4 regions of the Paenarthrobacter sp. YIM B13468 genome follow, and region 4 is predicted to be linked to each of the others. Evidence: riboswitches for the same ligand, from Rfam matches in the RefSeq annotation. Region 4 holds a riboswitch; each other region holds the start of a gene.
The links. Region 4 has a riboswitch for cyclic di-AMP ahead of ACFX4T_RS23115 (M23 family metallopeptidase). Riboswitches for the same ligand answer to the same signal wherever they lie in the genome.

Region 1 (7,569 bases), on a different contig from region 4:
CTTCGCATGGCCGGCTGGTCCGTCGCGGTGGCAGCCGACGGACCGGAAGCTGTAAAGCTCGCCAAGGACTTCCGCCCCGACGTGCTGGTGCTGGACGTGATGCTTCCAGGATTCGACGGCGTCGAGGTCCTCAACCGGATCCGCGCCTTCGCGCCGGAAGTGCCCGCACTGTTCCTCACGGCCAAGGACGCTGTCCAGGACCGCATCGTAGGCCTTGCCGCCGGCGGGGACGACTACGTCACCAAACCCTTCAGCATGGAGGAGGTTCTCCTGCGCCTGCACCGTCTTGTACAACGCTCGGGTGTTGCGGCCATGGATACAGCGGAACTGGTGGTGGGTGATCTCACCCTCAACGTGGACACACGGGAGGTTTCGCGCGCCGGCGAGGACATCCAGCTCACGGCAACGCAGTTTGAGCTGCTTCGCTACCTCATGGAGAACCCCAAGCGCGTGGTCAGCAAGGCACAGATCCTGGACCGGGTCTGGGACTATGACTTCGGCGGGCAGGCCAACATCGTGGAACTGTACATTTCCTACCTGCGCAAGAAAATCGAAGCCAACCACCCGCCAATGATCCACACCGTCCGTGGCGCTGGCTACGTCATCAAGCCTGCGGACTGAATCTTGTCCACCCCTTCAGGCGTAACCCGCAAGACCCAGCGGAACTGGCTCAATCCCTCCACCTGGCATTTGCGCACGAGGTTGGTCCTGGTGGCGATGGCCTTGCTGGTGGCTATTTGCAGCGCAGTGGGAGTGGTTAGTTACGCCTCCATGGACATGTACTTCAACAAACAACTGGACAAGCAGTTGGAGCAGGCCTCAAGCCGCGCGAATGAATTCGGCAGGCCGCCGTCGAGCTTTCCCTCAAGCGGTCGGCCAGATCCACTGGAGGCCCGTGGCCAAGGTGCCGGGACGCTCAACGCGCGGATCGATGGTTCCGCGGTCATCAACTCGGGCTTCCTGAACGCAAACGGTCGCCGCGTGGCACTCTCGGCAGAAGACAAGCAGGTCCTGCTCTCGCTCCCCCGCGACAAGGGGCCCGTTGACCGTTCATTGTCCAACGGCGACTACCGGTTGGTGGCAGTTGAGACCCCCTACGGCGACATTATTGTGACGGGCCTGCCGTTGGCTGACAAGCAAAACGCCGAGGCCTCGCTGGTATGGACCATGGTGCTTGTTTCCCTTGGCGGCCTGGTGCTGATCGGCCTCGCGGGCACTGTCATCATTCGCAGGACCATGCGGCCACTTGAGCAACTCTCGGAGGTCGCAACCAAGGTATCGCGCCTTCCCCTCGACGCCGGTGAAGTGGCGCTCGCGGTGCGCGTACCGCCGTCGGCCTCCCATCCAGGAACAGAAGTTGGCAGCGTTGGCCACGCTTTGAACCAAATGCTCAACAACGTTTCCAGGGCCCTGGAAGCCCGTCAGGAGAGCGAAACCAAGGTCCGGCAGTTCGTTGCCGATGCCTCCCACGAACTTCGGACGCCGCTGACCGCCATTCGTGGGTACACCGAGCTTCTTCGTATGACGGAGAACTTCACGGAGGACGGCAGGAAATCGCTGGCGCGGGTCCAGAGCCAGTCGGAACGGATGACCACGCTTGTGGAGGACCTGTTGCTGTTGGCGCGCCTGGACGAAGGCCAGGCGTTGAAAGTCACCGATGTGGACCTGACGCAGCTGGTGATCGAGACCGTCAGTGACGAAAAGGTGATGGCACCGGACCACATCTGGAAGCTCCAACTCCCTGACGAGCCCATTACAGTGCGCGGGGACGCAACCCAGCTGCATCAGGTGCTGGCCAATCTGCTGTCCAACGCCCGCAAACACACCGATCCAGGTACCACGGTGGTCACAGGCGTCATGCTCTCCGCGGATGGTAGTGCGGTGGTCACAGTCACCGACAACGGGCCTGGTATTCCCGCTGGGTTCCAGAGCCGTATCTTCTCGCGGTTTGCCCGGGCTGACGCGGCGAGATCGGGGTCGGAAGGAACCTCCGGACTGGGCTTGTCAATCGTCGAATCCATCGTCCAGGCGCATGGGGGAAGTGTGGAAGTGACGTCCCGGCCGGGACACACGGAATTCGCTCTTCGATTCCCCACGGCTTTGAACGAACGCATATAACGAATCGGGCAACATGACGCGCCGTGAACGTGATCTCTGTTACCCAAATGTGACTTAAGCCGAAACCTCCTGTACCTTCGAAAGGGTGGGTCGCCCCTAACTGGCCCGCACCCGGGATGCGCCGAGCTCTGCCACTTCCCGGAGTTCCGTTCTCATTCGAGGCAGAGACGGGGGACCCAGAGTCTCCGGGCACAGTACTTTCCTTGCCCTTGGGGTGAAGCCGCAGCTACGCGCGCGGCCGGATGACCTCATCCGAACCCGACAGCTAACTCCGCAGGCGCTGAGAGGTAATCACACATGTCTGAATTCAACGATCAGACGCGCCCTTCCGCGCGTCACCGTGACGAACACACTGCTCCCCTGACGAAGTCGCAAGCCGTTCTGAAGAACGCTGCACGGCGCGGCAAGACCGGGCAACGAATGTCAGTTGTTGCAGGAGTCGTTGCCGCAGCATTGGGCGTCGCATCGCTCGGTCAGGCCGCAAACGCCGCATTCAATCTCCCCGAAACGAGCCAGGCGTCCGAGACGCAGGCTACCGCCCAGGTCAGCAACAAATCAGCGGAAATTTCTGCGTCCTTGGATGCTGCTGCCAAGAAGGGCGCTGCAGACAGGGCTGCTGCAGACCAGGCGGCTGCGGCACAGGCCGCTGCCGAGAAGGCTGCCGCGGAGAAGGCTGCGGCCGAGAAAGCCGCTGCCGACCAGGCAGCTGCCGCCGAGAAGGCTGCCGCTGATGCAGCCGCCAAGCAGGCTGCGGATGCCGCCGCTGCTGCAGCCGCGGCCGCTGCTGCGGCTCCCAAGGCCGTGGACGATCCCGCTGCTGCCAAGGCATACGCCGCCAGCATCCTCGCCAACTACGGTTGGGGTCCGGGTGAAATGACCGCCCTGAACACACTGTGGGAGAAGGAATCCAACTGGCGGACCACCGCGACCAACACCTCCAGTGGCGCCTACGGAATCGTGCAGTCATTGCCAGCCTCCAAGATGGCAACTGCAGGCGATGACTGGCTGACCAACTACCAGACCCAGATCAAGTGGGGCCTGAACTACATCAAGGAACGCTACGGCTCCCCCTCCGCCGCCCTCGCCTTCCACTTGGCCAACAACTGGTACTAAGCCAACTCAATAAGCACGTTTGAGCCCACCCCAGCGGGCTCAAACGTTCAGGGCATGATTGCCGCCCCGTTTTCCGCCGTTCGCAGCAGGGATTACTGCAGCCAACGGCGGGACCGGGGCGGTTTTCGCGTTTAACCTGCCCTCCCAGGTTTAAGAAATCGGACGACGCCGGCTTGCACCTGACGTTACGTCAGGACTTAGCGTTGTGCTCATGACGGGAACAACGGGATCCGGACCGTGGAGCATCGGTGAGCTGGCCACAGCGTGTGGCGTCAGCGTGCGGACGCTTCACCATTACGACGAGATCGGGCTGCTGTCCGCAAGCCAAAGGACACCGTCCGGTCATCGCCGGTATTCGGAGCGCGACTTGCGCCGGCTATACCGGATCAGATCCCTTCAGATGCTGGGGCTTCCGCTCGCGGCCATCGGCAAGGCGCTGCAAACCCCCGAGGATGATCCTGAGTCCATTCGGGGCCTCCTCCAGCAGCAGCTGGCCCATGTGCAGGAGCACGCCCAGCAGCTCCAAGCGCTCCAAAACCGTTTGGGCGAGCTCTTGTCACGCATGGACGGACACGCCATGCCCACCCCTGAACAATTCATGTCAACGTTGGAGATGATCACCGTGCTCGAAAACAACTTCACAGCCGAACAACGCCAGCAACTCGCGGACAAGCGGGAAGAACTCGGCGCAGAAAAAGTCGAAGCCGCCAAGCAGCAGTGGGCTGCCCTGGTGGAAGAAGGACTGGCGCACGTCCAAGCCGAGAGGCCCGTCACGGATCCCTCCGTCCAGGAATGGGTGCGCTCATGGGACGGCATCGGTTCCATGTTCCACTCGAGTGAGGACACCAAAGCTGCAGCGCGTGCAGCCTGGCAGGAAAACAGCCAGGCCATCAGCGCGGGACTGCCGTGGAGCGCTGAGCAGTTGGCCGGGCTGATGGCTTACCTGGAAAAGGCGCGCTCGGCCTTGTAACAGGACGTCGCTATGCTTCCGGTTCGGCCTCTGCCGCACCTCGAACGGCTGCGATCGAGGCAGCGACGTCACCTGCGTCCGTGGACCAGTTACTCACCGAAATCCGGAGGATTTCGCGTCCGCGCCATGAGGAACCTGACATCCACACAATCCCTTCGGCCATGAGTCTCTGGGTGACGCGGTGAGTGCGGTCATCGCTGCCGAAGGCCACCGACACCTGCGTGAAAACGACGTCGTTCAGAATTTCCACGCCTGGGATACCGGCGAGGCCCTCCGCCAACGCGCGGGCGTTTCCTGCAAGCCTGTCCACCATGGCAATGACTCCGGACCGGCCCAACTGTCGGAGGGCAGCCCATACGGGGATGCCCCGGGCCCTACGGGACAGTTCCGGAACTTTGTCGAACGGATCACCCAGTCCGGTCTCCGTTGCGATGAGGTAACTCGTATGGACGCTGAAGGCGCGCCTCAGGGCTTCCGGCCGGGAGACGATGGCCAAGCCACAGTCGTACGGGACGTTCAATGTTTTGTGGGCGTCGGTGGCCCACGAATCGGCCTCCTCTACTCCAGCCAGCCGCCCGCGTAGATGTGGGCTGACCGCCGCCCACAACCCAAATGCGCCATCCACATGCACCCAAGCCTCGCGGTCATGGGCTACCGCAATGGCTTCGGACATCGGATCGAACGCTCCGGAATGCAGATTGCCGGCCTGCAGGCACACGAGGGAAGGTCCGGGTTGTTCATCCATGGCATCCGCGAGGGCGTCCGGCAGGATCCTGCCTTGACCGTCTGTGTCCACGGGAACGCATGCTCCCAGCCCCAGATACCGCAAGGCGAGGTCCACGGCGGCGTGCCGTTCGCGTCCGGCAAACGTAGTGATCCGCGGCGCCCCGGTGAGGCCAAGGTCCGCGAGGTCCCACCCTGCTTCGTCCATCAGGTATTGACGCCCGGCGGCGAGGCCCGCGAAGTTGGCCGTGGTAGCGCCAGTGGTGAACCCGACGTCGGATCCTCTCGGAAGATCCAATAGTTCCAGGAGCCAGGCCGCTGCGGATTCTTCGATCGCGGCGGCAGCTGGAGTCGCAAACCTGAGCCCGGCGTTTTGGTCCCATGCCGAGACAAGCCAATCTGCAGCCATGGCAGCCGGCAGCGTCCCGCCCATCACCCAGCCGTAGAAGCGTCCGGACTGGATGGCCATCAACCCCGGCTCAGCCAATGCGGCGAGCTCATCTACTACGTCCGCCGCATCCGTTGCTTCATCGGGAAGGCTTGAGAGGAGACTCGAGGCGACCTGATCGGCGTCGGACGCTGGACGCACAGAACGGCTGGGCACCGATGCAAGCCAATCCGTAGCGTGCGCCATGGCCCGCTCCAGTGCAGCACCATACGCCTCCGGCAACGCAGACATGCGCACAGCCTACTCCGGCTTCGCCGGTCGGAACAGCGGTGGCGAACAGGCTAGAGCGTGAGGGTGATGAGGTGACCGCCGTCGTCGTGTTTCACGGCCGTGACCGTCACGGCCGAGTAGTCCGGGATCCGCCACATACCCGGCTCAAGCTGCCCGCCGGCGTCGCCGACCACCACGGTTCGCATCCCGGCGGCGCGTGCGGCTGCGATACCTGCCGGAGCGTCCTCGAAAACCACGACGTCGGCTGGTTCCGCGCCCAGCAACGCTGCAGCTTTGAGGTAGCCCTCCGGGTGCGGCTTGCCCCGCGTAACACCTTCGGCGGTGACGGCGGTCGATGGCATGGAAAGTCCCGCAGCCTTCATCCGGATGTCGGCAAGGATGCGGTCCGCCGATGTGACGAGCGCGATGGCGTCCTCCGGCAGGGCAGCGAGCAACGCTTCGGCGCCCGGGAGGGCAATCACGCCGTCGGTTCGCGTGCGTTCCATCTGGCCAAGCTCGGCAGTCAAGGCTTCCAAATCGGCTCCTGCCGGAGCATAACGGCGCACGGTATCGCCCGCTTGCACGCCGTGGGACGTCCGCAGGATCTCGTTGTAATCGAGGCCGTATCGTTCAGCGAACTCCAGCCATACCTGCTCAACGATCGCCGTGGAGTCAACCAGTGTTCCGTCCATGTCGAACAGGACAGCACGGACAGTCAAGGTTGGCGATCGTTCGGCTTGCGCGGAAGGTGAAGTTGGCTCGGCAGGATGGCTCATAGTTCCATCCTGCCGCACCATGCAGGGGTGGGAGCGAAGTGTGACTAGCCGTTGGGCCGGTGCGGAATGTACTGCACAGCCCACTTATTGCCGTCGGGGTCCGCAAAATGGACGAAGTGTCCCCAGTCCTGGACATCGATATCGCTGACATCCACACCGTTTTCTTTCAGGTGGTCGTGGGCCTTTTGGATATCGCTGACCACGATTTGAAGCGACGGCGCCGTCCCCGGAGGGGCATCATTGAGGCCCTCCCCGATGGCAATGGAACAAGCCGAACCCGGCGGGGTCAACTGCACAAAGCGGAGGCCGTCCATGGGACGCTCATCGTAATCGGCGTTGAAACCAACTTTGTTGACGTAGAAGTCCTTCGCGCGATCGACGTCGGACACAGGGACAAACACCAGTTCAAGTTTCCAGTCCATGCGCCACAGGCTAACGGGACTCGCCGGAAAGCGGTAGGGGCGTGCGGATTAGCCGGCCACGCCGTAGAGGCGGTCGCCGGCGTCGCCCAATCCCGGAACGATGTACGACCTCTCATTGAGCTTCTCGTCAATCGAAGCGAGGACTACCTTCACGTTGGCGTCCTGCAGTTCCTCCTCCAACTTGGCGAGGCCTTCCGGAGCTGCCAGCAGGCAGATGCAGGTAACGTCCGAGGCGCCGCGCTTGAAGAGGAACTTGATGGCTTCGCGCAGGGTGCCGCCAGTGGCAAGCATGGGATCCAGCACAAAGATCTGGCGTCCGGTGAGGTCCTCGGGGAGGCGCTCGGCGTAGGTGATGATGTCCAGTGTTTCTTCGTCGCGGGCCATTCCCAGGAAGCCGACCTCGGCTGTGGGGACCAGTTTGGTCATGCCCTCGAGCATGCCAAGGCCTGCGCGCAGGATGGGAACCACCAACGGCGTCGGCTTGGTGAACGCCGTGCCGATGGTCTTGGTGACAGGGGTCTCGATCTCGACTGGCTGCGTCTTGACCTCACGGGTGGCTTCGTAGGCCAGGAGGGTGACGAGTTCTTCAGTGAGTTGCCGGAAGACCGGTGAAGGGGTGTTCTTATCCCGCAGAACGGTGAGCTTGTGAGCGACCAGCGGGTGGTCCACGACGAGTGTGCGCATGCGTTCAAAACTATCATTGAGACATGAGCGCCACCGAGCCGTATCACGCAGAACACATGGCTTGGATGGGCCTTGCCTTGGACGAGGCCCGGCTGGCGTTGGAAA
Region 2 (7,569 bases), on a different contig from region 4:
ACTACGGCTTCGCCCAGGCCAGGGCTGGCATCGATCACAGCTTCACGCCGCCGCCCCGTAACCGGGTTGGCCGTGAACATCACACCGGCCGTCGCGGAATCCACCATCTCCTGGACAACGACGGCCAGCGTCACCGTGGCATGGCCAATACCGTTGGTTGTCCTGTAGCTCACTGCCCGGTCCGTCCAGAGCGATGCCCAACAGCGGCTTACAGCGTCCAGGACTGCGTCTTCTCCGACCACGTTCAGGAAAGTGTCCTGCTGCCCGGCAAAACTGGCGAAGGGCAAGTCCTCGGCCGTGGCTGAGGACCTCACTGCGACGGGGGCAGCGTCTCCCAACTTCCGATACGCCGCCCGTACCGACTCAGCGACGTCGGTGGGAACTCCGGCGTCGAGCACCAAGGACCTTGCCCGGGCGGCGAGCCTATTCAGTTCGTCAAGGTCAGAAGCTCCGGCGTCTTGCAGAAGTGCGAAGATCTCCTCCATACCAATCGCTGAAAGGGCGTACCGGTAAGCGGACGTTGTGAGGCAAAAGCCTGGGGGCACTGGAAGGTGGGCGGCATTCAACTCGCCGAGATTGGCGGCCTTGCCACCTACCTCGGGGAGCATGTCCGCCCGGATGTCCGCGATGTCCCGAATGAACACTTGGCCGTTTACATCCGGGCCCGTGCTGTCTTCCTGCCTATGCTTCCCATACTGCTGGTTATCCATGGACGGTGTGCGCCATGGCCCTAAGCCGCGCCGAGCATGGGTCCGAATTTTGGCCGGTCTGCCAGCCGCGGATCCTCGCGGTCCGGAACAACGAGGACCGGGCCCTTGGCGTGATGGAGCACCCCATCAGAGGTGGATCCAAGGAGCATGCCCGCGAAACCACCCCGGCCACGCGTACCCAGGACAACGAGCTCCACGCCCCGGCTGGCCTCAACCAACACGTCGACTGGTGAGCCGTCCCTGAGGTCTGTTTCCACAGACAGCTGCGGGAAGTGGCTGCGGAGCCAGGCGACACCTGCATCCAATTGGACTTTGATGTCCGCGAACAGGGCATCGCGGTCCAACGGTGCCGGCACCCACGCCAATGAACCGCTGTACTGCGGGACTGCGCAAATGACGCGCAGTTTGGCGCCCATGCGCTGGGCTTGTTCGGCTGCCTCAAGGACAGCGACTCGGGCCTGCTCCGAACCGTCCACACCAACGGCGACGACGTTTTCCACGGTGCGGGGCCCTGACTTGGCGTGCTCAGCCTTGATGTGCTTGTCCTCGGTGTTCTCGCCCAAACGGTCTGCGCAATACAGCGGGACCGTTACGGTGGGGCATTTTGCGTGGGCCGGCAAGGCGCTGCTGACCGAGCCCAGGAGACGCCCGACAAAGCCACCACGGCCACGGCTGCCGAACACCAGAAGGGCAGCGTCCGCGGAGAGGTCAAGGAGGACACCCGCGGCATCACCATTCTCCACTGAAGCGTCGACGTCGATGTTGTAACTGGAGACCTTATCCATGGCCTGCTTGACGATTGCTTCCGCGCCCTCGCGGATCACGGAATCGTCCACAGTGGCGTATCCGCCGTCGAGGCCGGAGGCTGCGAAGATCGGCACCGAATAAGCCGTGACTATATGCAGGGGAAGTTGGCGCCGGTCCGCCTCACGCGCAGCCCATACAAGGGCGCATTGACCGTGCTCGGAACCATCCACTCCGACGACGATTCCGCCAGGCGCCACAGCCTGGTCCTCGCCGTCCCGCGGTTCTTCAACGTGTCTGCCGTGCTGGTCCATGGGGCCCGCCTCTCCACCTACTGCTTGATGTTCCGGCCATTCTGCCAGAGGTTCTCCGTACCGGTGTTCCCTTGCTGGTGTGCAACCAAATAGCCAGGGCGAAGAACCCGTGGGGTTCTCCTTCCAATGCCCACTATTCTCGGTTGGCAATGCCGAATCAAGGCGACTATCGGGTATGTGGATAACGGTCCGGGCTCGGTTTTTGGCACGCTCTCCGTCCTTCAGGTTGCGCTGCGGATGAACATCCAAAACACGCTGTCGCGGAGGCTATCCATGGCAGAAAAAGTTCGGTAGTGTTCGAGTCACCGAATGGCCGGCAAAAGTGTCCCAGGACACAACCCGGCCATTTATTTGCGGCCGCTTGGGGAACTCGGACGCGATCCCACGCGCTGCCGAAAGGCACACACGTCAAGGAGGAACCCAAGCAGTGTCACTCACTCCTGATTCCGTCACGGAACGGACTACTACCGTAGTGATCGGCACCGGTCTCTCCGGCTTGGCTGTTGCCAGCGAACTCAGCCGCTATGGCGTAGGTTCCATCGTGCTGGATGGCTTTGGTACTTTATCGGCCACCGGACCAGCGGTGCACACAGGAATGATCCAGCGCTGCGACGTAGCTGACCCCGCGGCAATGCAGGAACGCAACGAAATCCTGCGCCATTTGCGCAACTACGCCGCCAGCCATCACTTGGATGTCCGCACCACCACACGCGCTGTTCGTCTTGACTTCCTCGGTGGCGACTCGTCCTCGCAGCTGGGATACGGACCCGTCGCAAGCCTGAACACGGCCAGTCTGAAGGCTGGGCTGAGCGTCTACGGCCCCCTTGAATCCACCCCGCGGCAATGGGCCGTGCATACAGCCAGCGGAGTTCTCCTGGCCGACCACATCGTGGTGACGCGCTGCGCGCAGAGCCAGCTGCGCCGAATGCTTGCCGACCTGGGAATCGCCATAGGCCAGAACTTCGCGGCCGCCATGCGTGCCGTCGGGATGCACTTGGTGGGCGTAGGGGAACTTATTACGCCCACGCCCAAGGAAGTACTGCGGCAAGCCAAGGCAGTGGGGCAAGCGATCTCATCCAAGGTGGCCCTCCCAGCCGGGCCAGGCATCGCCCTTGCCTAGAACTCCTAGGACTAGAACCTTGGACTAGAACCTTGGACTAGAACCCTTGGCCTGGAATTCTGGCCCGGAACCGGAACGTGGAAATGGTCGAGCCAACCGAAGCCTGTTCCTGAAACGAACAAAAATTAACTCAGAAGGCCGGTACCTCCGAAGACGTGAGTCCTCGAAGGCACCGGCCTTTGAGTTGGAGCGTGAAGCTTAGGCGCCAGCGCGTACGTACGTGATGGGGCCGGTTGCGGTGAGCCAGCTGATCGGGTGGATGCCCGTCTGGTTGCCGTTGATGCCACCGCTGATAGCCTGGCCGTTGCCGATGTAGATGGCTACGTGGCCGGACTGGACGATCATGTCACCGGGCTGGGGGTCGCTGACAACCTTGCCGTAGTTCAGGAACTGCATGGGTGCGAGGTCCCCAACCGGGATGCCTGCGGAGCCGAGGGCCCTTTCCACCATGGCGGTGCAATCCTGCATGATGCCGATCTGGGCATAAGCCGAGGCGACCATGGCAGCGTTGACGCCACCAACAGCCGGAGCTGCAGCGGGAGCAGCCGCAACAGGAGCGGTAGCCGTAGTGGTTGCAGATGCCTGGACGGTGGTCGTTGCCGCGGCCTTCTTAGCAACCGGAGCCGGAGCAACGGGAGCCGGCTTTTCAATGACGGGAGCCGCCACGGAAGCAACCGCGGGGCGCTCGAAGTTAATCGTGGCCGTGGATGCGGCCGTAACAACCTTGGTGGGACCCTCAGTTACGGTCTCGGCGACAGTAGCGGGGCTGGAGTCGCGCTGGACAGGGGTCTCTGCTGCGTGGGCAGCAATGGAGCCCGTCAGGACGAGGCCTGAAGCTGCTGCGATGACAGCGGCCTGGCGACCTGCGCCAGATGCGTTGCTGGCAACAGCCTTGGAGATGGAGATGAACGGATTAGGACGTACGCTGTCCGCCTTACGACGGCCGCGAAGAATGCGTGAAGACATGAAAGAGCCTCTCCCGATGCCTGCGAGGTTAGCTGTCGGATTCGGATGGGAGTCACCCGGCCACTATCCCCCGCTGTGCAGCGGAAGCTTCGTGACTTCACCCCAAGGCGCGCTCTGAAAGCGGGCCAAAATGGGTTCCCCGTCTCTGCCGTAGGTTTGTCTGCGAACGGATTCCGGACTGCGGCAGAGCTAGGCAATCAGGCCGGAAATGCCCATTACGTGGAACAGGCACAGGTACAACCGTACGGGAAGATCACCCCAAAGTCACATTTACGTAACGAGCAGTTCGTTTTTGGCGTGTCGCGGTGACCGTTTCGAGATCTTCGCAAGTATGTAGAAAACCCTGCTATTCCGGGGAATTTTCGCCATCCGGCTCGCTGGGAGCCGCGAGCTTCTTCCGCGCGGTAACGGCGAGGAAGATCACAAGAGCGATCGCCACCACAGCGAGGCCAACGATGCTCCAGGGGAAGGGTTGGGAAGCTGCCGGAGCCGGCTCAGTATTTTCCGTACCGGGAGCGGCTGTGCCCGCCGTCGGAACAACCGCCGAAGCCGAAGGGGAGGCACCTGCTGAGCCGCCCGCCGTCGTCGTGCCTGTCCCGGAAGCTGTGAACTTGAAGGTTCCCTCGATTGGGTGGGAGTCTGAACTGACCACGCGCCACACCACCGTGTATTCGCCGGCAGGAGCACCCGGACGCAGCTTCTGAACAGCCATGTTGTCGATGATTTCCACTGCGCCATCTGCCCAGTTTTCGCCCCCAGCGGTGACAGTCACGCCCGAACCGATGGCAAGTGGCCGGTTGTTGAACGTGATGGATACCGACGCCGGCACTTCAGCCACCCGGGCACCGTTGGCCGGAGTTGTTGATTCGGCGACGTCGTGCGCGGAGGCCGGGGCCGCGCCAAACAGCAACGCGGAAGCGAAAGCGATAGCGGCTACGACGGCCGCCAGAAGCGGGCGGATGGTACGCATGGGGCGGTTTCTCCTAGTGTTGGCTTCCTTACAGACTAGGCGAATCGTTCCAGCAGCCCACATTGGCGGGCATAGGATTTGAGAGCAAACTCCCCCGATCCCCGGAGACCTTCATGCTTAAACAAGGTTCTGCAATCGACCGCTACTTCAAGATCTCCGAGCGCGGGTCCACATACTCGCGGGAAATTCGCGGCGGCTTCGCAACCTTCTTCGCCATGAGCTACATCGTGGTGCTGAACCCGCTGATCCTCTCCGGGGCAGACTCGAGCGGAGCATCACTCGGCTTCACGGCCGTAGCGGCAACCACTGCCTTCGTAGCGGGCATCCTCACCATCCTCATGGGCGCCTGGGCCAAGCACCCCTTCGCCGTGGCAACTGGCCTGGGAGTGAACGCATTCGTCGCCGTGACGGTTGCCTCCCACCCGGGGCTGACATGGCCGGACATGATGGGGCTGGTGGTGCTTTCGGGTCTCACCATGCTCATCTTGGTACTGACTGGATTCCGCACAGCCGTTTTCAGGGCCGTCCCGGAAGCGCTCAAGACGGCGATCGTAGTAGGGATTGGCCTCTTCATCGCCTTGATCGGGCTGGTCAACGCTGGTTTCGTCCGACGCATCCCGGATGCCGCCGGCACCACGGTCCCGCTCGGCCTTGGCGTGGATGGCAAGCTGATGGGCTGGCCAACGTTGGTGTTCGCCGTCGGCCTGGTCCTGACCATCGCGTTGGTGGTGCGAAAGGTCCGCGGGGCAATCCTGATCGGCATCGTGGTGTCCACGGCCCTGGCCGCCATCCTTGAATTCACCCTTCATATTGGTCCCAGCTTCGACGGTAAGAACGTCAACCCGCGCGGTTGGTCACTGGTGGCTCCCAAGCTTTCCGAATGGGGCGCGCCGGACCTCTCCCTGATCGGCAAAGCCAACCCCTTCGGAGCCTTTGAACACCTCGGATTTGTGGCTGCTGCGCTGTTGGCGTTCGTGATCCTCCTCAGCATCTTCTTCGACGCCATGGGCACCATGGTGGGCCTGGCCAACGAGGCAGGAACGGTGGACGAGCACGGCAACATTCCCAATGTGGACCGCGTCCTGCAGGTTGATGCCCTGGGCGCAATCGTCGGTGGCGGTGCCTCCGTTTCGTCCAACCAGATCTTCGTTGAGTCGGGCGCGGGTATTGGCGAGGGTGCCCGCACCGGGCTGGCCTCCATTGTCACGGGCCTGCTCTTCCTGGTGGCCATGTTCTTCACGCCGCTCATTAACCTGGTTCCGTTCGAAGCCGTGGCGCCTGCGCTTGTGGTGGTGGGCTTCATGATGGTGTCCCAGGTTGGCAAGATCGACTGGCAGGACTGGGGCGTTGGCATTCCTGCGTTCCTGACGATCGCCCTGATGCCATTCACGTACTCCATTGCCAACGGCCTCGGCGCAGGCTTCATCTCCTACGTCCTGATCCGCACTTTCCAGGGCCGGGCACGTGAAGTCCACCCCCTGATGTGGGCAGTGGCAGCCGCCTTCCTGCTGTTCTTCGGCATCGGAACTGTGGAGGAGTGGTTGGGCATCAAGTAGCGATGTCCGGCATCTCAGACACCGCAACACGCTGTAGCTGTTTTTTGGAACGCAGGTGGGGTGTGCTTAAAGCATGGCCCCAAACACGAGCACAAACCCCTCCGTAGACGTCCTTCCCACGCCATGGACCGGCCGCTTTGACGGCGACGGCGACGAACATCGCCGCTGGTGGCAGGCCGTAGCACCCCTTACTTCCTCTGCCGCCGCTGGTGCCTCGCGTCCCGCCGTCGTGCTGGGTTTCTGCAGCGACGCCGGAGTGCGGCGTAACAAAGGTCGCGTGGGTGCCGCCGCGGCTCCGGCCGCCATCCGCTCGGCGCTGGGTCCGCTGGCTTTCCACCTGGACCGTGACGTGTTCGACGCCGGCGACGTAGTTGTGGAGGACGACTCACTGGAAGAAGGCCAACAGCGCGCCGGACGCGCCATTTCGGAACTGCTCGACGCCGGAAACCTCACCGTGGTGCTGGGCGGCGGCCACGAGACCGCATTTGCCAGTTACCTGGGGGTTGCCGGATCCAATGCGGTGCGCAGCGGAAAGCGCTTGGGTGTCTTGAACCTGGATGCCCACTTTGACCTGCGCGATGAGCCAACCCCCAGCTCCGGCACCCCGTTCCTCCAGATGGCCCAGGAAGAAACCGCCGCTGGACGCGAACTGCAGTACGCCGTCGTCGGAATCTCGGAGCCCAACAACACCCGCACGCTCTTTGACACCGCTGACCGGCTGGGCGTGAAGTATTTGCTGGACGAGGACTGCTCCGCGGAACGCGTCGAGACGTTCGTAGCCGACTTCGTGGCTGGAATCGATGTGCTGTACCTGACGATCGACCTGGACGTACTGCCTGCGTCGGTGGCACCGGGTGTCAGTGCCCCCGCGGCCTATGGGGTGCCGCTTGCCGTGATCAATGGCGTTTGCCGCCAAGTGGCTGCGAGCGGGACGCTGCTGCACTTGGACATTGCCGAATTGAACCCGGAGTTCGATATTGATGGACGAACCGCGAAAGTGGCAGCACGGCTGGTAAACACGCTCTTGGCGTAGGGCCCTGTTCTTAGACGCCGCCCTCCGTTTAGCCTTTGTGGAGGGAAGGACGGCGATGGGCGCAACTCCTGTGCAGGACAAGTGGGCCTGGGTGGCCGGACCCGTCGCTGTCGCTTTGGGTCTTGCCGCACACGTCATTTCCGGTGGGGGTGCCCC
Region 3 (7,569 bases), on a different contig from region 4:
GGCGCGTCCGGACACTCCAATTCGCCCAAGGCTCCCAACGGGGGAACGCCCGAAACACCCAAGATCCCCGGGAATGGCCAGCCCGGAAACATCAGCATCCCGACTCCCGCAGCACCCATCACGCCGCCGGGCATCGAGGCGCCTAATTTAACCCCGCCGACCCTTCGGCAATCGGATATCCCCGTGCCGGTACCCACCCACGTTGTCCCTGAGGAACCAGTTACCCCCGGCAACGGCTAGGCACGGGTCTGCCCGCCCCAGCACGGGTTTGCCGCCCCAACACGTGCAAAGCCCGCTATCCCGTTGCTGGGCAGCAACGGGATAGCGGGCCAGCGACTTGTCACCGCCGCAAGGGCAAAGCCTACGCGGTAACCACGCTGTGCCAGTCGGCGACGAGGGGCAGGTTGTGCGCCTCCGACACCGAGTGGTGTGCCACGTGGCCTGCAGCGATATTGAGGCCTGCGGCGAGGGCGGGGTCGCGGTCGAATGCGGCCTTGACGCCCAGGTTGGCCAGTGCCACGGCGTAGCGCAGGGTGACGTTGGTCAGTGCGTACGTGGACGTGTTCGGAACAGCGCCAGGCATGTTGGCAACGCAGTAGAAGATCGAGTTGTGGACCTTGTACGTCGGTTCCTGGTGGGTGGTGGGGTGTGTGTCCTCGAAGCAGCCACCCTGGTCCACGGCGATGTCCACCAGAACCGAACCCGGCTTCATTCGGGACACGAGTTCGTTGGTGACCAGCTTGGGAGCCTTGGCGCCCGGGATCAGGACGGAGCCGATCACGAGATCTGCGTCGACAACTGACTTCTCGATCTCGTAGGCGTTGGATGCCACGGTCTTCAAGCGGCCCTGGTAAAGAGCGTCGAGTTCCCGCAGGCGGTTGATGTTGATGTCCATGATGGTGACATCAGCACCGAGGCCCAGCGCCATGGCGGCAGCGTTGGTTCCGGCAACACCGGCACCGAGGACAACAACTTTGGCGGGACGGACACCCGGCACACCGCCGAGGAGGATGCCCTTGCCGCCAGCCGGAGCCATCAGCGAGGAAGCGCCGACCACCACGGACAGGCGGCCCGCGACCTCGGACATCGGGGCGAGCAGCGGGAGGGTGCGTCCTTCCTGGACCGTCTCGTAGGCGATGGCCGTGACGCCGGAGTTGATGAGCTCGGCGGTGAGTTCGGGCTCTGCGGCGAGGTGCAGGTATGTGAAGAGGATGAGGCCCTTGCGGAAGCGGTGGTACTCGGCCTTGATGGGTTCCTTGACCTTCATGACCATGTCGGCCCGGCCCCAGACGTCGTCCGCGTCGGCAACGATTTCGGCGCCCGCGATCGAGTATTCCTCGTCCGTGATTCCCGAGCCCAGGCCCGCGCCCCGCTCAACCAGAACGGTGTGTCCGTGAGTGCGGAACTCGTGGACACCTGCGGCCGTGATGGCTACGCGGAACTCGTTGTTCTTGATTTCTTTGGGGACGCCGATGATCATTTGCTGGCTCCATCGTTAGCGGCTTTTCGGCCGGATATTTGCTGCGGGCTGTGATTCCAGAATAAATCCGGCTGTGAGGCAGGCGACATGGACCTCCCAGCTCGGCGCAAGTGAAAACCCCGTAAATTCAAGGAACAGCTCAAATCAAGCTCGACATTTGTCGAGAGCTGGAGCGTCAGGTGTCGCCTTGTGTTGGTACGCTTTCTGGATGCAGCAGGACGTCGAGGAGATCGTTGAACGAGTGGCGCTCAAGCTTGGCAGGGGGTTGTCCCTGGAGGACCTCGACGGCGTCCTCCTCGCCTACAGTTCCAACCAATCCCACGCCGACCGCGTCCGCGTGAACTTCCTGTTGAGCAAACGGGTGCCGAGCGATGTCAGTGCTTGGCAGCTCTCCCACGGCATCGCGACGGCGGTGCGCCCGGTTGTTGTTCCGGCGAACGACGAGCTAGGCATGCTCGGGCGCGTTTGCGTCCCACTGTTGGTGCGCGGTTTTCGGGTTGGCTACTTATGGGTGCAGCAGGACCTTGAGGAGCAAACCGCGACGGCGATACTCGCCGAATTGCCCGGCGTGCGTGACGAACTGGACCTGTTGGCTGGTTTGCTGCTCGATTCCAACACGGCCGAGTCAGAGTTTCGCAGGAGGCGGGAGCAGGAGTTTCTGGCGGCCTGCACTGGCGAGTCGAACGCAGTGGCAGCGGTGGCCGGTTGGAAGGAGATCCAAGGCCGCGGTCCGTGGCAACTGGTGACCATCCTGGACGCGGACGGCGGCGGAACCGACGTCGACCCCATCGCCGCGACGCTAACGCACCGAACAGCAGCGCTGCAGTCCACCATTGGTGTCAACGCCGCGCTGTTCAGCGCCGGGACGGAGACGCATTCCGTTGTCCTGTTCCGCGAATCCGGTGGCAGGGCGGATCACGCCCAGGTCCTGGTGCACTATCAATTGGAGCTCGCAAAGCGTGCGGGCCGCAAAGTGGACCGGGTGATCCTGGGCATCAGTGAGCCGTTCCAGGTTATCCGGCAACTGGCAGGCGCCTACAGGCAATCGAAAGTGGCAGCACAGGCCGCCGCCGTGGATCCGCCCCTCGGGGAACTGGTGGAGAGTCGGGCGGTGGGCGTTTATCAACTCTTTGATCGTCTTCAGGCGCCGGGCGGCTGGGATGATACGGGCTCCGTTCATTTCAGGACTTTGGAGGACCAGGATAAGAACGGCGAACTCCTGCCCGTGTTGGAACTGCTCTATGACAACGACAGCTCAGTGCAGGACGTTGCCGCGAAACTTCATCTGCACAGGAGCAGCATCTACAACCGCCTCGGCCGCATCCGCCAGCTCATCGGAGCTGATCCGTTGAGCGGTGGGATCAGGCTCGAGTTGCACGCCGCACTGAAGGCCCAGAGGTGGGCCTCGCGGCCCCGGATCTAGGCCCCGGATCAGGTGCGGAAGGGAGCACAAGGGGCAGACACCCTGGTAGGTGCCTGCCCCATCTTGTTGCTGCTATTCCTATCGCGTGATTCCTGGTGCCGTGAGTCCTTAGGCTCGGCGCAACCGCTGGCAGCTCCAGCGGCCCATCCGACTGCGGAACGTGGCAGTGCGGCTGCTGCTGCAGTACCGGCCGTGCCATCCGACGTGCGCGCTGGTCCTGGGAAGCCGCGTGCTCATTTCAAGATCCCTGTGGCGCCGTCAAGTACGGAGTCCAGGTCCAAGGGTGAATCAGTGGACGGTGTGGTGGTGCTGGGGCTGCCGGTCGGCTTTGGCTTTGGCGCCGGAGTCTGTGTTGGAGTGGGCGCCGGCGTCCCCGTTGGAGTCGGGGTGGTCGTGGCCGGTGGGGTGGTAACCGTGTCCGACGGGACCGGGCTTGGGGCCGGCTGGGTTGGGACAGGAGTGGTCACGCCCGGCACAGGAACCACAGCCGACGGGACTGCCGAAGGAACCCAAACAGGATCCGCAAGTGAAACCTGCGGAGTCGGAAGGGACGACGGCGACTGAGCGGGTGCCTCTTCTGACGACTGCGTTGCAACAGTTGCCGGCAGTCCGGCCTCGCTGGTGGCCGACGAAGCGGACGCGGCGGAGGTGGACGAGCTGGGTGCAGGGGCGGCCGAAGTTGACTGCCTGCTGTCGCCACCCGTCTTTGCGTCACTGGCTTCCTTCGTCGGCGTTTCCTGCCCGAAGAAGGGGAGCTCGAAGGCCTGGCTCATGGTGCCAACAGTCAATACCAAGCCCAAGGCTCCAGCCACAACTGCCATGCGCTGGCCCATCGTTTTGACCGAGGCCGCCTTGGTGAGCACGGAGTGTGGTTCGTGGCTGAAGGACGACCCACCCCGTGATGACCCGCCCACGGATGAAGCTCCGAAGGTAGGGGCGCCTGCTGGAGTTTCGGCAGCGGGTGCCAGTTTATGGGCCGTACCGCTCTCGGTTTCCTGGGCGCGAAGGGCTTTCCGGCTTGCGAGACCAGCAGCGGCGGTCGCGGCCGCGGCGAGCTGGGCAGGGCTCTTTGCCTGAACGATCGGGATCGCAGCGGTGGCGGGTTCCGGTTCCGGCGCGGCGGGGGTGGATGCAGCGGCAGGGCTCTTTGACTGAACGACCGGGATGGCAGCGGTGGCGGGTTCCGGTTCCGGCGCGGCGGGGGTGGGTGCAGCAGCGGGCGTGGCCGCCTGAACGATCGGGATCGCAGCGGTGGCCGGCTCGGGATTCGCAGGCGGTTCGGACGCGACCGGTTCGGGCGCCTGAACAGTTGGAATCGCAGCAGTTGCCTGCTCCAGGGGAGCAGAACCCGCCGGAGCAGAATCCGCCGGAGCAGAGTCCACCGGTGCTGTTTCTGTTGGAGCAGTTTCAGCGGGAGCTGTCTCAGTTGAAATAACTGCCTGGGCTGCCCGTGCACGCTCTGCCGCGCGAGCGGCCGCGCGCGTGGTGGGTGCCACAGGGGTGGGAGTGGAAGCAGTGGCGGGTTCCGGCGTCGTGCCTTCTAAACCTTCTGCTGGCGCGCTGGTGGAGGATCCGCTGGGTTGGGCCCGACGGCGTCCGGTTGGCTGGGTACGCTCGCGCGCTATTTGGGCGCGGCGCGGCTGATCCATGGTTGGGGACATGGTGGTTGCCTCTCAACGCCTGCGAGGTTAGCTGTCGGGTTCGGACGAGGCCGTCCGGCCGCACATGGCGGCTTCACCCCAAGGGCCTATGGAAAATCAGGCCCGGGAACTCTGGGTCCCCCGTCTCTGCCGCGAGTCTGGCGGATCCCGGTTTGCGGCAGAGCTCGGCGTCAACCCGGAAGCGGCCCAGCGGAGATACGGGTCGCTCTTAGACCGTACATGAGCGCCATACTAAAGTCACATTAATGTAACGGGCGGGACGCCTTCCAGCGTGAAGGTCCGTTAGGACTTAGGCTCCGGGGCCGGAGCCGGGGCTGGCAGCTCGTGCTGGATCCTTTGGACCTGGTGTGCGTAATGGGTCTCGGGTCGGAAAATTTCGTCCGCCACACCCAGCACCCCGCCCGTGGCGCCGCGCCGTACTTTCCCCTTGCTGTTCTGGCGGGAGACCCAGAACCATAGGGCCGCAACGAGGGCAGGTGCTGCCAGCACTGCCACTAGAACGGCCAAGATATCCATGGCCCAAGACTAGCTTCAGCCGCGGGCGGCAGGTAGAACATAGTCGTATGGACCTCCCAGTGATGCCGCCCATTTCGCCCATGCTTGCCAAGTCCGTTCCTTCGATCCCTGATGTGGGCCATTTTGAGCCAAAGTGGGACGGGTTCAGGACGATCGTTTTCAAAGACGGGGATGAGATCATCCTGGGCAGCCGCAACGAACGTCCCATGACACGGTATTTCCCTGAGCTGGTGGAAGCCCTCCAGAAGAATCTTCCGGACAAATGCGTGATCGACGGCGAAATCGTCCTCATAGCTGGGAACAGGCTCGACTTCGAAGGCCTTCAGCAGCGCATCCACCCCGCAGATAGCCGTGTACGGATGCTTGCCGGGAGCACCCCGTCCTCCTTCATCGGATTCGACATCCTCGCGCTGGGAGACGAGAACCTCATGGGCAAGCCGTTTTCCGAGCGTCGGGCCGCCTTGGAGAAGGCGCTGGCCAAAGCTGAGGCGCCTGTGTACGTAACGCCGGCGGTGACGGAACTCGACCAAGCACAGGAGTGGTTCGTGCAGCTGGAAGGTGCTGGGCTCGACGGCATACTTTCCAAACCGCTCGAGGGGACGTACCAGCCGAATAAGCGTGTCATGTTCAAAACCAAGCATGAACGCACCGCGGACTGCGTGGTGGCTGGATTCCGCTGGCATAAAACGGGAAAGGTTGTGGGGTCGATGCTGCTTGGGCTGTATAACGACGCCGGTCAGCTGCAGCACGTGGGGGTGGTGGCCTCATTCCCCATGGCCAAGCGCGAAAGCCTGGTGGCCGAACTTGAGCCATACCAGACGGAGTTCAGCGAACATCCTTGGGGGCAATGGGCCGATCAAGGAGATGCCGCAGCTACAGGTTCCCGAATGCCGAGCGCGCAGAGCAGGTGGAGCGCCGGCAAGGACTTCACCTTTGTTCCCCTTCGGCCTGAGCTCGTCATCGAGGTTGCCTATGACTACATGGAAGGCGACCGGTTCCGGCACACCACCCAATTTCGTCGATGGCGTCCGGACCGGACTCCGGAGAGCTGCACCTACTCGCAACTGGAGGAGCCAGCTGACTACGACCTCGGGGAGATTCTAAGGCTGCCATAGCCCGGGGCGTCCGTCAGTTGCCGGTTATCACGTTGTTGAGCCGCTACCCCGTTGTTGAGCAACGACGGGATAGCGGCTTGGCGACGAGCTATTCTTCGTGCCCTTGGTCGCTGCTCATGCTGCCCTCGGCCGGCGGGGTTTCGCCCGGGGGAACTCCACCGCCGGGCTCAAGTCCTGTGACGTTGCCATCCAACGGATCGGGATTGGCGGAGGCAGCGGGGTCGTCGTCTTCGTCCTGGTGCATATCCGGATCGGTGTGCACATCGCCTGTCGTGTCGGCTGGCTCGGCGGCGTCGGAACCTCCGAAGGTCCGGGGATCGTCCTCAGGGTCATAGCTGGTCATGGTCACCCTTCCTAAGCAAACTTACTATTGTGCCTGCCCGGCCAGCCTAGTCTCCGGATCGCAAACCCAACAAGGGGCATCCCAAGCTGGCGCCGCCGTCGTACGAATACGCCTAGTTGGAGCGGGACGTTGCCGAAACGAAGCTCATGATGGCATCCGCCACGGCCTTCGGCCGCATGTGCTGGGCGACGTGCCCTACTCCGGGGATTTCAACGAGGCGCCCCTGGAGTACCGCCCGGGAGAGCCTAAGCGACCACTCCGGCCCTGCCACATGATCGCGGCTGCCGCGGAGCACCAGCACGGGAATCCGGACTTTGGCCAGCTGCTTCTCCGTTGGGTAGCTCATCATCACGGGCAGCTCCGTCATGTACCAGCGCGGACCGCATTGAAGGTAGTCCGTGATCACGACCCAGTTGGACGATGGGCTTTCGCGGAGTACTCCGTCCAGGAACAGTGCGAGCGACTGCTGTGCCACGTTCTTGTGTCGTGAGTCCACCACGGGACCCATAAGGACAAGGTGCAAGGCGCGTTCGGGCGTGTGGAGGGCCGCTTCAATGGCGAACTGCACGCCCATCGAGTGGCCTACCAGGATGTACGACTCGATGCCGCAGGCCTTCAGCGCCTCAGCAATGAATGCACCGTAGTCTTCCACGGACAGTTGCCGCCCGGGCTTGGGAGTACCCGCAAAGCCTGGGAGGTCCAGCGAGTAGGTGGGCGCGCCCGCTGCCAGGACGCCGTGAAGGCGCGCAAGGTAGCGATGCGAGACGCCGATTCCGTGGATAAGGATGAAGGCCGGCTGGTCGCTCCCGTGCGTCCCTGGAGGCGGCGTTCCTTCCGTCCAGAGAATCCGACCCCCTAGGCCGCAAGCCTCGACGTCGGCACACAGTAGCGTGGTCCGCGTCCCTCGGCGCCCCGTCAAGGCCGGGCCTGTTCCAGGAACACCGGAGCTCCGGGACCGGTTAGCTCGTCCTCAGACACTAGCCGTCCTGAAACAGCGAGAAGCAGGGAAATGGCTGGTCCTTGAACCTCCG
Region 4 (7,569 bases):
TGGATAACTTGTCCGGTACTTTGTCTTCCGGTAAGTACCCGGAAGGCAACAAGGCCAAGGCCATCGGTATGGCGCTGCGCAAGGTTGCCGACGAGCTGGAAGCCTAGGAACCGCCATGACTTCGGAATCCGCACAGGATACACAGGCCGGAAGGGACGCGCAGGCCAACCCTGAGGCCGTCACTTCCGCCGCCGACGTCCCTGTCACCGGGGGAAGTCCTGTCATCGGGCAAGCCCCTGAAAACAGCGACACCCCTGCGCGGAAGCCGGTCGCAGCGAAGCCGCGGGCCGGCATCCCTGTGTGGCGCACTGGCAAGCCGGATGCGTTCCTGGCCGCCGCCGTCGACGCCGCGCGGGAAGCGGTGGAGACTATCGCGAGCCCCGGCGAGGTAGGTGCCCACGTAGGCGCAAAGTCCGAGGGCGACCGCGTGGTCACGCACTTGTTCGAGTCGAAGCTAGCGGGATACGGCGGGTGGCAGTGGTATGCCGTGATCACGCGCAATTCCCGTTCAAAGATCGTCACAGTGAGCGAGCTCGGCCTCTTGCCCTCTGACGATTCCATCCTGGCCCCGGAATGGGTCCCGTGGGCAAAGCGTGTCCGTCCGGAAGACGAGACTCCGTTGGTGGAGGAGACGGTAGAGGAAGTGTCCGAGGAATCAGTGCAGGCTGATGAAGACGACGCCGCCGAAGCATCCGATCCCGAAACTGACGATGACGATGACGATGACGACGCCCGCCTGGGCGATTAACGGCAGCGGCGCCGTCCGGTAAGAACCGGGACGGCGCCGTTTCCTGCCCTTGCGTGGAATTCCGCGGCAGTTACTTCTTCAGTTTTATTTCTTGAGTTCGCCCACGACGTAGTCGATGCTGGCGAGCAGGGCTGAGACGTCGTCCGGTTCGATAGCGACGAAAGTGGCAATACGAAGCTGGTTTCGCCCAAGCTTGCGGTACGGCTCGGTGTCCACGACGCCGTTGGCACGCAGGATCTTGGCGATTGCCGCAGCATCGATGGAGTCATCGAAGTCGATGGTGGCGATGACGTTGGAGCGGTCCTCAGCCTTCGCGACGAACGGTGTGGCGTACTCGGAAGCCTCGGCCCAGGAGTAGATGCGGCTGGCAGAGTCTGCTGTGCGCTTAGTGGCGAAGTCCAGTCCACCATTGCTGTTGAGCCACTGTACCTGCGCGTCCAAAGTCACAAGCGTGGACAGCGAAGGTGTGTTGTACGTCTGGTTCAGTTTGGAGTTGTCGATAGCGGTCTGCAGGTCCAGGAAGTCCGGAATCCAGCGGTCGCTGGCCTTGATCCGGGCGGCGCGCTCCAACGCCGCGGGGGAGAACAGGCCCAGCCACAGGCCGCCGTCGGAGGCAAAGTTCTTCTGCGGGGCGAAGTAGTAGACATCCGATTCGGCGACGTCCACGTCCAGCCCGCCGGCGGCCGAGGTAGCGTCCACCAGGACGAGCGAACCAGAGTCGGCGCCCTCGACGCGCTTGACGGGGGCTGCAACACCAGTTGATGTCTCGTTCTGGGGCCAGGCATAGACGTCAACGCCAGCCTCCGCCTGGGAGACCGGCCGCGTGCCGGGCTCGGACTTGATGATGGAGGATGCGTCCAGGAAGGGGGCTTTGTTGGTGGCCGCGGCAAACTTGGAACCGAACTCACCGAAGGACAGGTGCTGGGCCTTTTTCTCAACCAGCCCAAAAGCCGCTACATCCCAGAAAGCAGTGGAACCGCCGACGCCGAGGACAACCTCGTAGCCCTCAGGTGCACGGAAGAACTGGCTGAGCCCTTCGCGGACCGAACCCACCAGGTTTTTGACCGGCGCCTGACGGTGGGACGTGCCAAGAATGGTGGTCGATGCGGCAGACAAGGCCTGGACCTGTTCCGGGCGGACCTTGGACGGTCCCGCGCCGAAGCGTCCGTCCTTGGGCAGCAGGTCGGCGGGAATAGTGATGCTGTTGTCGCTCACGTGTGGCTCCAATGGGTATCGGTTAGAGAGGGGGAGGTGGGCAGGTGGCATCGGCTGCCCCTTCGACTCCCTCATTCTGCCTGACCGGACCCACCGTCAGGAATCTGCGGTTGTCATAGTCCGCCACGTGGAATGCCGGAGCACCACAGGCATTGCGGCCAAGGGAAAAATTATCCAGAGTAATTCCAAATAAGCTAGGCTGGGGTTACGTTCCTGAGGTGTCGGTTGGACACCGTCCACCTTGGCTGGGACGCGGTACGGTGGAGATTACGCAAGAAATGCGTTCGAGGAGAGCTGAGCTGGATGACGGATCTGATCGATACCACTGAGATGTATCTTCGGACCATTTTGGAGCTTGAAGAAGAGAACATCGTGGCTCTTCGAGCACGCATTGCGGAGCGTCTGCGGCACTCGGGTCCCACGGTTTCCCAGACCATTGGACGCATGGAGCGCGATGGCCTGGTGATTGTGTCCAACGACCGCCATCTGGAGCTGACCGAAGTTGGGCGCAAGCGGGCAACCGAAGTCATGCGGAAGCACCGCCTTGCCGAGAGGCTCCTGGCGGACGTCATTGGTCTGGACTGGGCGTACGTTCATGACGAAGCATGTCGCTGGGAGCACGTCATGAGTGAACGGGTGGAGCGGCGGCTCTATGAATTGTTGGAACACCCCACCGAGTCACCGTATGGCAACCCCATCCCGGGTTTGGAAGCCCTTGGCGGTCTCGCCAACCAGCCCCTTGCCCGCCTGGACGTGAACCTGCTGCATGCGATGGACGGGTACGCTGCCGATTCCCGTGTAGTGGTCAGCCGGCTTGCTGAACCCATCCAGGTTGAGCCCGAGCTCCTCACCCAGCTCGATGAAGGCGGAATTCGTCCCGGCGCGAGTGTCTCCTTGGAGCGGGTGGGGGAGTACATCTCCGTCCGCGTTCCTGGCATTGAAGGAGCACTGGAGCTGCCTCCCGAGGTAGCTGCGCACGTCTTCGTGGCCGTCAACTGACTCTGACTTTCCCGGACCGCGGGGGTGTCAAACCTCACTTTGGGATGGCTGGCACGCGCGTGACCTGCGGATTTCCGCGACTGATGATATGGGGACACCCACAACACGGTCGTTTGGAAAGATAACGAATTTATTACTGCGGGCTTTAATCGCCTATAGTTATCTACTAGCGCCGATACCAAAGCGTTACCTGATCTGGAGCCGAGCTCTGCCAGCAGATCGGGTGTGTCATCAACTACTGGCAGAGGCGGGGGAACCACAAGCGGCTGCCTAAAGAAGCAGCCTTGGGGTGAAGTCCGCAGCAGAAGTGCCTACTAACGCAAGTCCTTCCGGGGACACCTGTGTGCCGTTTGCGCTTCGTGCGGACCGGGTCTTTGAACTCTCTGACCCGAATCCGACAGCTAACTTCGCAGGCTTTCCAGAGAGGAACAGAGTTTGACATCGCAGAACGTCAGGGGCCGCCGCCGCGCGTCCGGCCCCGCTGCTGAGCTGCGGCCAGCCCGCGCCGCAATGGAGATCCGGCCACGCGACACCCCGCGTCAGGTGCGCCGCCGTAAGAGCCCGTTGCGCCAGGTAGCCGACTTCGCCGCAGCCAGTGGTGTCGGGCAGAAGGCCGGTGTCGCGCTTGCCGCCACCGGACTTGCCCTGACTGTAGGCCTGCCTGCCACAAGCCCCGTCATGGCCACGTCCGAGTCCGGCCAGGCCGAGTCGGCCCTCTCCGTGCCCGGTGGCAGTCAGCCCGAAGTTTCTGCAGCAGCCTCTGCCAAAATCGATTTCAGTCGTGCAGCAGTCGCTACCGCCGCTGACCCGGACGGCAAGCTCAAGCAGTTGTTGAGCGCCCAGTCAGCGGGAAGCATACAGCGCGCCTCCTCACTTGGCACCTTGGGAAGTCCGCTGGACAAGCTGGTCACGGCATCGCCGTTTGGCTACCGTGTCAGCCCCCTTACCGGCGGCACTGGCGACTTCCACCGTGGCCAGGACTTCGTAGCCCAGTGCGGCACCGCTGTTCACGCCGCAGCTGCGGGCAAGGTCACGTTCGCCGGGTGGCATGAGTACGGCGGAGGCAACCGGGTCGTGATTGATCACGGCAACGGCCTTGAGACCACGTATAACCACCTGTCGTCCTTCAATGTCAAGGTGGGGCAGACTGTCAGCCGCGGCGATACCGTCGCGCTGAGCGGCACCACAGGAGCATCTACCGGCTGCCATCTGCACTTCGAGGTCCAGGTAAACGGCGAAGTCGTAGATCCCATGGGCTGGCTGTAAGCAAGTTGATGGTTGTCTATCGCATTCATGACACGCCCCGTGACCTGAATGTGACATTCACGAACATCTGTTGTACCGTCTAAAGCGCATCGGCTTTTTAGGGGGCCGATGCACTTGAGTGGATTGCCTAGCTCTGCCACCACTCAAGGTCCGTTCGCAAAAATCGTCTGGCAGGGGCGGGGGAACCAATTTTGGTCTTCGAGTCAGAAGACCTTGGGGTTAAGTCGCAAAAGCTTCCTTGAAGCGGCGCGGCCGGATGACTCCCATCCGAATCCGACAGCTCACCTCGCAGGCATTGGGAGAGGCTACCTTCGTGTCATCACGCACTACCCCTGCGCGCCATCGCGCCGAATTGGTTCGCACGAACCCGTTGAACACCCTTTCCAAGGCTGTCTCAACCAATGCAGGCACCGTAGGCCGCCAAGCTGCCGTTCTGGCCGCAGCCTCGGGGCTCGTTCTCAGCGTTGGACTCCCGGCCCAGGCCGCTGACACCGACGTCTCCAAGTCAGAATCCTCCAGCACCCAGCAGCTGGTCGCCACCGCAGTTGTTACCGCGGAGCCCACCGCAACGGTTTCCTTCGAAAGCCCCGTTGTGGCTACCAAGGAAGCTCCCAAGGTTCAGCGGGCATCCCAGCGCACGGCAACCGAAGGCCAAGCGAACGGCACCCTCGCTTCCCTGTCCTCCAGCGCCAAGGATGCCGCTTCAAGCGCCGCGGCCTCAGGACTTGCAGCAATTGCTTACACCGGCATCGGCCACCCCTACGTTTGGGGCGGCACTTCCCCCAACGGCTGGGACTGCTCCGGATTCACCCAGTGGGTTTACGCCCAGGCCGGCATCAGCATCCCCCGCGTCAATGCCTGGACGATCATGACGCCCACCAGCACCCCTTCCCCCGGCGACCTCGTCGTGCAGAACGGTGGAGCCCACGTGGGCATCTACGTCGGCAACGGCATGATGATCAGCGCTTTGAACCCCAGCCAGGGCACGCTTCTGCACTCCGTGGCTTCCACCGGCACATCCTCGTTCTACACCCTCCGCTAGAAAATCCCATTCGGGGTAAGCCAGCATGCCCCCCAAGTGCTGGCAGCCCATTACCCGCGTGCGATCCCAGCGTGCGCGGATACGAAAAGAGAGTAATCATGACCAGTGCACACAAGGTTGCACGGCATCGAGCTGAGGCCCCCAAGACCAGCTCACTTGCCGTCATCGCCAAGGCTGTCAGCGACAACGCCGGTGGCGTTGGCCGTCAGGCAGCAGTGATCGCAGCTGCATCGGGCCTTGTCCTGACCAGCGGCGTTGCTGCAAATGCTGCCGACACCAACGTCCAGCGGGAATCTACATCTGCGTCTGCGCTTGACGTGCAGTCGGTTGCCCAGGCCACCATTGCTGCCGATTCCAGCGTTGCCATCTCCTACGAGCGCCCTGTGGTCAAGACTGTGGAAGCCCCGGCTCCCGTCGTCGAGAAGGCCGCAGCCAAGGAAGCTCCGGCAGCCGGTGGCACCGCTACTTTGGCGGTCAACTCGGATGCGTCTGCAGCCAAGGCGCCTGCTGCATCCAGCGGCCTCGGTGCGGCTATCGCTGCAGCGGCCTACGCACAGCTCGGCGTCACGCAGGACTGCACCATGCTGGTGACCAACTCGCTGGCCGCAGTCGGTATTCACTTCCACGATTGGCCGGCCGGCTACCTCTCCCTCGGCCGCACGGTCAGTGCAGCTGAAGCCCAGCCCGGCGACCTTGCTTACTATGCCAACGGTGGCTTCGGCGGAATGGCGCACATCGCTGTTTACGTCGGCAACGGCATGGCAGTCCACGGTGGATGGAACGGATCCACCACGGCACTGTTCAGCGTGAACGTTGGCTCCGGCCCGGTTTTCATCCGCGTCAACGGCTGATCAAATACTCCACAGAACACCCCGCAGGCGCAGGCCGGCGGGGTGTTCTGCTTTAACTATCGCGGCGACTCAACCTCGTGGTGACACCCATTTACGTCGCTGCCACTCAGACGGGCTGGTGACGCCCAAATATAGGTGTCGCCGGCCCGTTTGGGTGGCTCTAGCGAACTTCCGCGTCCTCAGCAAAAGTGTCCCGCACATGAACTTTCGCCAACACCGCAGGCGAAACGGCGGAAAAATTCGTTGATACGGCATATAAGTGCTTACCCTTGTGTTGTCGATCCACAGCCCGTACAAGCAGAGGGCAGCCGGCCCTCGTGCCCCTGACGGGTGCGGCCGTGAAGAGGTACGTGCATGCGCACACTCGTTCTGAATGCTGGATATGAACCGCTGGCGGTAGTAACCTTCCGCCGGGCGCTGGTCCTTGTGCTGACTGGAAAAGCTAGCGTGGTGGCCGAAGGCGACGAGCCTGTCGTCGGGCCACAGGAGATTCTCGGAAGACCATCCGTGATTCTTCTTAATCGCTACATCCGGCCCCGGTACAACAGGATCACTGCCGTGAGCCGCCGCGGGGTCCTCCGCCGCGACGGCCATCGCTGCGCCTATTGCGGGAAAACAGCCCACACCATAGACCACGTCCACCCCAAATCCAGGGGCGGCGCGGATTCCTGGGAAAACCTGGTTGCGGCGTGTTTGAAATGCAACAACGCCAAGAGTGACCACACGCTCGCCGAGATGGGTTGGAAACTTCGTTTCAAACCTGGCGTGCCCACAGGAACCATGTGGCAGATCAAAGAACTCGAGAAACCTGCGCCGGACTGGGACCCGTTCCTGTTGCCGGAATCCGCCGCCTGATCGATTTCTGTTGCGCTCCCGCCGTCCGGGTAATCTGGGCGGATGGAGTTCAACGCTGTGATTCTGGCGGGTGGCAGGGCCACCCGCCTCGGTGGCGTGCCCAAGCCCGGATTAACGTTCGACGGCGCCAGCCTCCTTTCTCATGCCCTGCAGGCGGCGCGGGGGGCTTCCGGTGTGGTGGTGGTTGGTCCGGACACCCCTGGTATCGTCGGCGTCTTGCCTGATGGAGTTCTTATCGCCCAGGAGGAGCCGGCCTTCGCGGGCCCTGCCGCTGCGATTGCTGCTGGGCTGGCCGCCCTTCATGAGGCGGCGGCTATTCATCAGGCAGCCGCTCTTCAGCAGTCAGTCAGCCCAGCGGCGTGGACGCTCGTCCTGGCGTGCGACATGCCGCACGCTTCCAGGGGCATTGGGCCCCTATGGGAAGGATTGCGTGGCCACCCTGAAGTGGAAGGCGCCATGGCCGTCTCAGCCGATGGCCGGCAACAGCCTCTCCTGGGGATCTACAGCACCCGGGCGTTGGAAAGGGAAGTTGCCGCAGCTTCTGCAACTTCGGGGTTAACGAACTCTTCTGTGTTCCGGCTGCTTGCTAGGCT

Region 1: linked by a shared signal. The riboswitch ahead of ACFX4T_RS11725 (hypothetical protein) and the one ahead of ACFX4T_RS23115 (M23 family metallopeptidase) in region 4 are both predicted to bind cyclic di-AMP.
Region 2: linked by a shared signal. The riboswitch ahead of ACFX4T_RS24665 (NlpC/P60 family protein) and the one ahead of ACFX4T_RS23115 (M23 family metallopeptidase) in region 4 are both predicted to bind cyclic di-AMP.
Region 3: linked by a shared signal. The riboswitch ahead of ACFX4T_RS14285 (hypothetical protein) and the one ahead of ACFX4T_RS23115 (M23 family metallopeptidase) in region 4 are both predicted to bind cyclic di-AMP.

What each region holds. Positions count from the first base shown of each region.
Region 1 covers NZ_JBHZPI010000010.1:140,034-147,602, reverse strand. Annotated here, with positions in the region: gene ACFX4T_RS11735 (response regulator transcription factor) at 1-621, shown strand, start outside; gene ACFX4T_RS11730 (sensor histidine kinase) at 625-2,118, shown strand; cyclic di-AMP (ydaO/yuaA leader) riboswitch at 2,228-2,412, shown strand; gene ACFX4T_RS11725 (hypothetical protein) at 2,416-3,231, shown strand; gene ACFX4T_RS11720 (MerR family transcriptional regulator) at 3,443-4,201, shown strand; gene ACFX4T_RS11715 (pyridoxal phosphate-dependent decarboxylase family protein) at 4,212-5,603, opposite strand; gene ACFX4T_RS11710 (HAD-IA family hydrolase) at 5,654-6,358, opposite strand; gene ACFX4T_RS11705 (VOC family protein) at 6,403-6,780, opposite strand; gene upp (uracil phosphoribosyltransferase) at 6,829-7,464, opposite strand; gene ACFX4T_RS11695 (nucleoside deaminase) at 7,488-7,569, shown strand, end outside.
Region 2 covers NZ_JBHZPI010000039.1:8,634-16,202, reverse strand. Annotated here, with positions in the region: gene ACFX4T_RS24680 (PEP/pyruvate-binding domain-containing protein) at 1-710, opposite strand, end outside; gene ACFX4T_RS24675 (universal stress protein) at 731-1,768, opposite strand; gene ACFX4T_RS24670 (FAD-binding protein) at 2,196-2,888, shown strand; gene ACFX4T_RS24665 (NlpC/P60 family protein) at 3,087-3,854, opposite strand; cyclic di-AMP (ydaO/yuaA leader) riboswitch at 3,858-4,050, opposite strand; gene ACFX4T_RS24660 (copper resistance CopC family protein) at 4,201-4,824, opposite strand; gene ACFX4T_RS24655 (NCS2 family permease) at 4,938-6,380, shown strand; gene hutG (formimidoylglutamase) at 6,454-7,413, shown strand; gene ACFX4T_RS24645 (hypothetical protein) at 7,469-7,569, shown strand, end outside.
Region 3 covers NZ_JBHZPI010000014.1:36,975-44,543, reverse strand. Annotated here, with positions in the region: gene ACFX4T_RS14300 (hypothetical protein) at 1-240, shown strand, start outside; gene ald (alanine dehydrogenase) at 362-1,480, opposite strand; gene ACFX4T_RS14290 (PucR family transcriptional regulator) at 1,689-2,903, shown strand; gene ACFX4T_RS14285 (hypothetical protein) at 3,137-4,564, opposite strand; cyclic di-AMP (ydaO/yuaA leader) riboswitch at 4,567-4,717, opposite strand; gene ACFX4T_RS14280 (hypothetical protein) at 4,847-5,080, opposite strand; gene ACFX4T_RS14275 (ATP-dependent DNA ligase) at 5,128-6,195, shown strand; gene ACFX4T_RS14270 (DUF6480 family protein) at 6,284-6,538, opposite strand; gene ACFX4T_RS14265 (alpha/beta fold hydrolase) at 6,651-7,457, opposite strand; gene ACFX4T_RS14260 (maleylpyruvate isomerase family mycothiol-dependent enzyme) at 7,454-7,569, opposite strand, start outside.
Region 4 covers NZ_JBHZPI010000031.1:24,400-31,968, forward strand. Annotated here, with positions in the region: gene ACFX4T_RS23095 (cold-shock protein) at 1-107, shown strand, start outside; gene ACFX4T_RS23100 (DUF3027 domain-containing protein) at 116-748, shown strand; gene serC (phosphoserine transaminase) at 833-1,963, opposite strand; gene ACFX4T_RS23110 (metal-dependent transcriptional regulator) at 2,267-2,962, shown strand; cyclic di-AMP (ydaO/yuaA leader) riboswitch at 3,152-3,393, shown strand; gene ACFX4T_RS23115 (M23 family metallopeptidase) at 3,398-4,228, shown strand; cyclic di-AMP (ydaO/yuaA leader) riboswitch at 4,367-4,537, shown strand; gene ACFX4T_RS23120 (C40 family peptidase) at 4,599-5,270, shown strand; gene ACFX4T_RS23125 (NlpC/P60 family protein) at 5,369-6,121, shown strand; gene ACFX4T_RS23130 (HNH endonuclease) at 6,476-6,976, shown strand; gene ACFX4T_RS23135 (NTP transferase domain-containing protein) at 7,019-7,569, shown strand, end outside.